2 regions of the Bradyrhizobium sp. SZCCHNR1098 genome follow, and region 1 is predicted to be linked to the other one. Evidence: predicted binding sites of a transcription regulator. Region 1 holds the regulator's gene; the other holds the start of a gene.
The links. The regulator PhoB, encoded in region 1, activates phosphate uptake and scavenging genes when phosphate is short. The targets are predictions, from matches to a motif close to TGTCATNNANCTGTCAT.

Region 1 (3,381 bases):
CACGCTGCTGCGCGTCTTCAACCGGATGTACGATCTCTATCCGGGCCAGCGGGCGACCGGGCAGCTGATGCTCGACAACACCAACATCCTCGATCCCAAGCTCGATCTGAATCTGCTGCGCGCCCGGGTCGGCATGGTGTTCCAGAAGCCGACGCCGTTCCCGATGACGATCTACGAGAACATCGCCTTCGGCATCCGCCTCTATGAGAAGATATCGAAGTCGGAGATGGACGACCGGGTCGAGAAGGCGCTGCGCGGCGGCGCGCTGTGGAACGAGGTCAAGGACAAGCTCAACGCCTCGGGCCTGTCGCTGTCAGGCGGCCAGCAGCAGCGCCTGTGCATCGCGCGCACGGTCGCGGTCCGTCCCGAGGTGATCCTGTTCGACGAGCCGTGCTCGGCGCTCGATCCGATCTCGACCGCCAAGGTCGAGGAGCTGATCCAGGAACTCGCCGAAAACTATACGATCGCCATCGTGACGCATAACATGCAGCAGGCGGCGCGCGTCTCCGACAAGACCGCCTTCATGTATCTCGGCGAACTGATCGAGTTCGACGACACCAGCAAGATCTTCACCTCGCCGAGCGATCGGCGGACCCAGGATTACATCACCGGCCGGTTCGGCTGACGCCGACGACATTGTCTTCAGGAGATCATCATGGCCAGTGAACATACCGCCAAGGCGTTCGACAGCGATCTGCAGGACCTCACCCGTCTGGTATCGGAGATGGGCGGCCTCGCGGAGCGGCTGATCGTCGATTCCGTCGATGCGCTGGTGCGGCGCGACATCGCGCTCGGCCAGAAGGTGGTCGCCACCGACGCCGAGGTCGACAAGCTGCAGCGCATCATCGAGGAGCGCGCCGTGCTCACGATCGCCCGTCGCCAGCCGATGGCGGTCGACCTGCGCGAGATCGTCGGCGCGATGCGCGTGGCGACCGATCTGGAGCGCATCGGCGACCTCGCCAAGAACATCGGCAAGCGCGTCGCGGCGCTGGAGAGCGACTTCCATCCGCTGAAGCTGATCCGCGGCCTCGAGCACATGACCGATCTGGTGCAGTCGCAGGTCAAGACGGTGCTGGACGCCTATGCTGCGCATGACCTGCCGGCGGCGATGACGGTGTGGAAGGGCGACGAGGAAGTCGACGCCATCTGCACCTCGCTGTTCCGCGAGCTCCTGACCTACATGATGGAGGATCCGCGCAACATCTCGTTCTGCATCCACCTGATGTTCTGCGCCAAGAACATCGAGCGCATCGGCGATCACGCGACCAACATCGCCGAGACTGTATTCTATATGATCGAAGGCCAGCAGATCATGGACAAGCGCCCGAAGGGCGACATGACGAGCTTCGCGACGACGATTCCCGGTAACTAAGAGAGACGGTTCAGACATGGGCGCCCGAATTCTGGTGGTGGAGGACGAGGAGGCGCTGACGACGCTGCTGCGCTACAACCTCGAGGCCGAAGGCTACGAGGTCGAGACCGTGGCGCGCGGCGACGAGGCCGACACGCGGCTGAAGGAGCGCGTTCCGGATCTCGTCGTGCTCGACTGGATGCTGCCGGGCCTCTCCGGCATCGAGCTGTGCCGCCGCCTGCGCGCGCGGACCGAGACCCGGCAACTGCCGATCATCATGCTGACGGCGCGCGGCGAGGAGAGCGAGCGCGTGCGCGGACTCGCCACTGGCGCCGACGACTACATCGTCAAGCCGTTCTCGGTGCCGGAGCTCCTGGCGCGCGTGAAAGGCCTGCTGCGGCGGGCGAGCCCGGAGCGGCTGGCAACCGTGCTGTCCTATGGCGACATCGAGCTCGACCGCGAGAAACGCCGCGTGGCGCGCTCGGGGCGGCCGATCGATCTCGGCCCGACCGAATACCGCCTGCTCGAATTCTTCCTCGAGCACCCCGGCCGCGTGTTCAGCCGCGAACAGCTGCTCGACAGCGTCTGGGGCCGCGACATCTACATCGACGAGCGCACCGTCGACGTCCATATCGGCCGCCTGCGCAAGCTGCTCAATCCCGGTCGCGAGCAGGACCCGATCCGCACCGTGCGCGGCGCCGGTTATGCGCTCGATGATCGCTTCGCCAAGAGCGAGCAGGTGTAAGGGCGATGGGCGTGAGGATGAAGAAGGTGTGAGGCGCGAGCGGGCCCGATTGAGGAGATCGCGGTCCGCTTTCCGCCACGCCGCCGCCGTCTTGATCGTGTCTGCTTCGTGGCCCGTCACGATGTTTCGGTCCCAGCGGACGCCCTTGATCAAGACCATCATCATATCTCTTGTCATGCTGCTCGGCAGCTTGGCGGGCGCCCCGGCCGCCGAGCTCGAAGACGCGGTCGCGGCGGCAGGCAACGGGCAGCATGCGGCGGCGATGCGACGGCTGCTGCCGCTGGCCGCCAAGGGCGATGCGCGGGCGCAGTTCGACGTCGGCTTCATGCACGCCTTCGGCTGGGGCGTGCCGCGTAATCCGAGCGAGGCGCTGGCCTGGTACCGCAAGGCCGCCGATCAGGGGCTCGCCGTCGCGCAACACTATCTCGGCATCGCCTACGTCAACGGCGAGGGTGTTGCCTCCAACTACGGCGAAGCCAGTCGCTGGTTCAGCCGCGCGGCGGCGCAGGGCTTCGCCCAGTCGCAATACATGCTCGGCCTGATGCTGCTCGACGGCCGTGGCGCAAAGCAGGACGTCGTGCAGGGCTATGCCTGGCTGGTGATGGCGGGCCGTAGCGGCGTGCGATCGGCCGGCCGCGACGTGCAGCGGGTCAGGTTGACCGAGCCGCAGCGCGTCCAGGCCCAGAGCGCCATTGCGTCCTGGCAGCCGAAACCGGAATCGGCGGATGCGGGCATTGCCACTCCGCGTCCGGAGCAACTGCTCGGGCTCGATCGCCACATCGGCGAGGTCGTCGATCCCACCTCCTGGCCGGCGTCGTCGATCGGCGTCGTCACCGTCGCGCAATACTCGAGCGGCGGCTGGTGCACCGGCACGCTGGTCGCGCCGCGCGTCGTGCTCACCGCCGCGCATTGCGTCTTCAACGGCGTGGCGCAGGTCAGCCCCGGCAACGTCCGCTTCCTGGCCGGCATGAACCGTGGCACGCCGGCGGCATCGTCGGTCGCCGACAAGCTGATCGTGGCGCCCGATTTCGTTCCGACCCGGCACGACAGATGGTCGCTCGACCGCTCGCCCGCCGATTGGGCGCTGATTGTGCTGAAGGACGCGCTGCCGTCGAAGCCGGTCGCGGTCAAGGCGCTGACCCGCGAGGAATTGCAGGCTGCGACGACGGCCGGCACCATCTCCGAGATCGGCTACGGCCAGGAGCGGCGCTATTCGCCGACCGGCCAGCGCAATTGCAGCGCCGGCATGACCGGGGATGCCCGGCTGCTGACAGTGCATTGCCTG
Region 2 (3,381 bases), on a different contig from region 1:
GTATCGGTCGCGAGCTGGTCGGTCGAGATCGCCTCCCAGGCCACGTCATGGCTAGCCCCGGGATTGGCCGCATCGGGGATCGACACCCGGTCCGGCACGAACGGCTCGAAGAACCAGCGCCGCGCCGGATCCTTCTCCTTCTCCTCGAATTCCCGGCGCATCGCCCTGATCTTCTTGCGCAATTCGATTCCGAGCCGGATCGTGTCGTCCCACAGCACCTCGCCGGAGCGGCCCTTCATCATCTGCGCGCCGACGTCCAGCGAGGCGAACAGCGGATAGAACGGCGAGGTCGAGGCGTGCTGCATGAAGCTTTCGTTGAAGCGGCGATGCTCGACCCGCCGCCGCTGGCCCTTGATGTGGCGGTCCTTGACGTGGATCTGCGAGGCCTGGGAGAAGCTCGCGAGCTGCTTGTGGGTCGATTGCGTGGCGATGATGCCGGGGGCGTCGGGTCCGAGCTCGCCGAGGCCCATGGCGAAGCGGCCGGCGTAGAGCGGGTGGAATTTCATGAAGCCCGCCCAGGCCTCGTCGAACATGATGTAGTCGCAGAGATGCCCGATCCGCTTCAGGATCATCTCGGCGCTGTGGATCGTGCCGTCATAGGTGCACTCCTCGACCACCGCGACGCGGAACGGCCGCTCCTTGCGCCAGGCGTCGGGGTCCTTGACCAGCGGGTTGTCGCGGATCTGCTGTCGCAGATGCTCTTCGTCCAGCAGATCCCAGCGCATCGGGCCGATCAGGCCCCAGGGGTTGCGAACCGTTGGGATGTAGATCGGGACGCCGCCCGAAATCAGCAGCGCGCCGTGATGAGCGGCCTTGTGGTTGTTGCGATCGAACAGCACGAGGTCGCCGTCGGTGACCAGGGCCCCCAGCACGACCTTGTTGGAGGTCGAGGTACCGTTGAGGACGAAATAGGTCTTCTCGGCGCCGAAGATCTGCGCGGCTTCCTTCTGCGCGCGCAGCGCCGGCCCCTCATGGGTCAGGAGATCGCCGAGATCGAGCACGGAATTGTCGAGATCGTCGCGGAACACGGCCTCGCCGAGATGCTCGACGAAGACCCGGCCGATCGGGCTGCGGCTATAGAACACGCCGCCATTGTGCCCGGGGCAGGTCCAGAGCTGGTTGCCTTCCTCGGCGTAGTCGACCAGCGCGCCGAAGAATGGCGTCTTCAGTGTCTCGGCATATTGCTTCAGCCGGCTGACCAGGTTCTTGGCGATGAAGGCTGGAGTCTCCTCCGACAGGAACACGTAGCCGTCGATGAAGTCGAGCACCTCGACCGGCAGATCCTCGAACCGCTTGCGGCGGATCAGGAGGATGATCGGGAAGTCCAGTCCGCGACGGCGCATCAGGTTGATCAGCGACGCCGTCTTGCCTTCCAGGCCCTTCTTGCCCCAATCGACGACCATGCAGCCGATCGCGGCATCCGTCTGCACGGCGATCTCGGCGTCCTCCAGCTTGCGGGCGCGCACCACCTCGAAGCCCGAGCGCTGGATCTCCTCGATGATCTGGTTGAAGCGGAGCCCCGCAAGGTCGTCGGTCTCGAACACGGGCGCGGCGAACAGGAAGGTGAAGCGGCGGAAGTATTCCATGAGAGTCTTTCGGGCTGGGTGGGCAGCCACCTGTCGTCACGTTCGATGACGCTTCGATGACAATAGGGCGCCTCACGGAGCTTGTCTCGGTCGCCTCGCAGTGGCAATCGTCCCGAACCCGAGTGATGCTGAAAGGATCCGTGGTGCTTCCCGAATGGATCAGCCTTGATTGTGTGGCGCCGTCCGAGCTCCATCGGCAGGCGGCGCTGGAACGCCAGGCCCAGTTGACCAAGCCGATTGGCGCCCTTGGGCGATTGGAGCAGGTGGCGGTCGAGCTGGCGGCGCTGCAGGCGTTGGAGCGGCCGGGGGCCGATCGGGTCCCGGTGGTGCTGTTCGCGGGGGACCATGGCATCGCGGCGCGGGGCGTGTCGGCGTATCCGCCGGAAGTGACGGTGCAGATGCTGCACAACTTCGCGGCCGGTGGCGCAGCGATCTCGGTGCTGGCGCGCAACCTCGGCTGTCCGCTGGAGGTGGTCGACGTCGGCACGCTGGCGAGCGAGCCGGTGCCCGGCGTGATCGTCGACAAGCCGCGGCGCGGCACGCGCGACTTCAGCACCGAGGCGGCGCTGACGCTGGAGGAGGTCGCGTTTGCGGCCGAAGCCGGACGGCGCGCGGTGGTGCGGCAGGCCGATCACGCGCCGCAACTCGTGATCTTCGGCGAGATGGGGATCGGCAACACGACATCGGCGGCAGCGATTGCCGCCGCGCTGCTGTCATGCGCGCCCGCGGACATCGTCGGCAGCGGCACCGGGCTCGACGCCGACGGACGGGCCAGGAAGGCTGCGGTGATTGCCGATGCGTTGGGGCGACACGGGCTCACGACGGGAGCGGCCGTCGCGGACGTCCTGGCCGCCGTCGGCGGTTTCGAGATCATTGCGATGGCCGGCGCGATCGTCGCCGCCGCGCAGCGGCGCTGGCCGGTGCTGGTCGACGGCTTCATCGTCTCTGTCGCGGCGCTGGCCGCCGTCCGCCTCAATCCCTCCTGCCGTCCGTGGCTGCTGTTCTCGCATCGCTCGGCCGAGCGCGGCCACGCCATCGTGCTCGACGCGCTCGGTGCCCGTCCGCTGATCGACCTCGATCTGCGGCTTGGCGAGGCCTCGGGCGCCGCCACTGCGCTGCCGATCATTCGGTTGGCCTGCGCGCTCCACGGGGGCATGGCCACCTTTGCGGAGGCCGCCGTCTCGGGAGCCAAGTCCTGATGCGGATCGATCTGCTGCGGCACGGGACGACAGGACGGGACGGCTATCTCGACGGCCGTACCGACCCGCCGCTCAGCGACCTCGGCTGGGATCAATTCCGGCGGCAGACGCGGAGCCTGATCTGGCACAGCGTCGTCAGCTCGCCGTTGGCGCGCGCACGTGCGGCAGCGGAGGATTATGCCCGGCAGACCAACTGTGCGCTGGACATCGATGCGGATTGGAGCGAGCTCGATTTCGGACGCTGGGACGGGCGGACGCATCGCGACATCGCCGCGGAGCCCGGAGGCGAAGCCTTGCTCGACACCTTCCATGCCGATGCTGAGGTCCGGGCGCCGGGCGGTGAGAGCTGGTCCGATTTGCAGGCGCGAGTGGCGCGCGCAACACATCATATCCTTGTCCGGCCCGAGCCTGCGCCGGTTCTCGTGGTGACCCATGGCGGCGCCATACGCGCAGCGCTCTCGCATCTGCTCGGCTGGCCGCTGCACCAGCTGTGGAGCTTACGCATTCGCCCTGGTACGCGGATCACGCTCGAAGCCGGGCAGGGCGATGATGGTGTACCTTGGGGCGAAATCGTCGAGATCATCCAGCCATGATGC

Region 2: a site for PhoB is predicted at 1,632-1,648, ahead of QX135_RS18060 (Orn/Lys/Arg decarboxylase N-terminal domain-containing protein). Genes of this name have one in related genera too.

The regions. Positions count from the first base shown of each region.
Region 1 is NZ_JAUEXY010000011.1:200,873-204,253, reverse strand. It holds gene pstB (phosphate ABC transporter ATP-binding protein PstB) at 1-625, shown strand, start outside; gene phoU (phosphate signaling complex protein PhoU) at 656-1,372, shown strand; gene phoB (phosphate regulon transcriptional regulator PhoB) at 1,389-2,096, shown strand; gene QX135_RS23350 (trypsin-like serine protease) at 2,242-3,381, shown strand, end outside.
Region 2 is NZ_JAUEXY010000008.1:48,323-51,703, reverse strand. It holds gene QX135_RS18060 (Orn/Lys/Arg decarboxylase N-terminal domain-containing protein) at 1-1,586, opposite strand, end outside; gene cobT (nicotinate-nucleotide--dimethylbenzimidazole phosphoribosyltransferase) at 1,730-2,785, shown strand; gene QX135_RS18050 (histidine phosphatase family protein) at 2,785-3,378, shown strand; gene cobS (adenosylcobinamide-GDP ribazoletransferase) at 3,375-3,381, shown strand, end outside.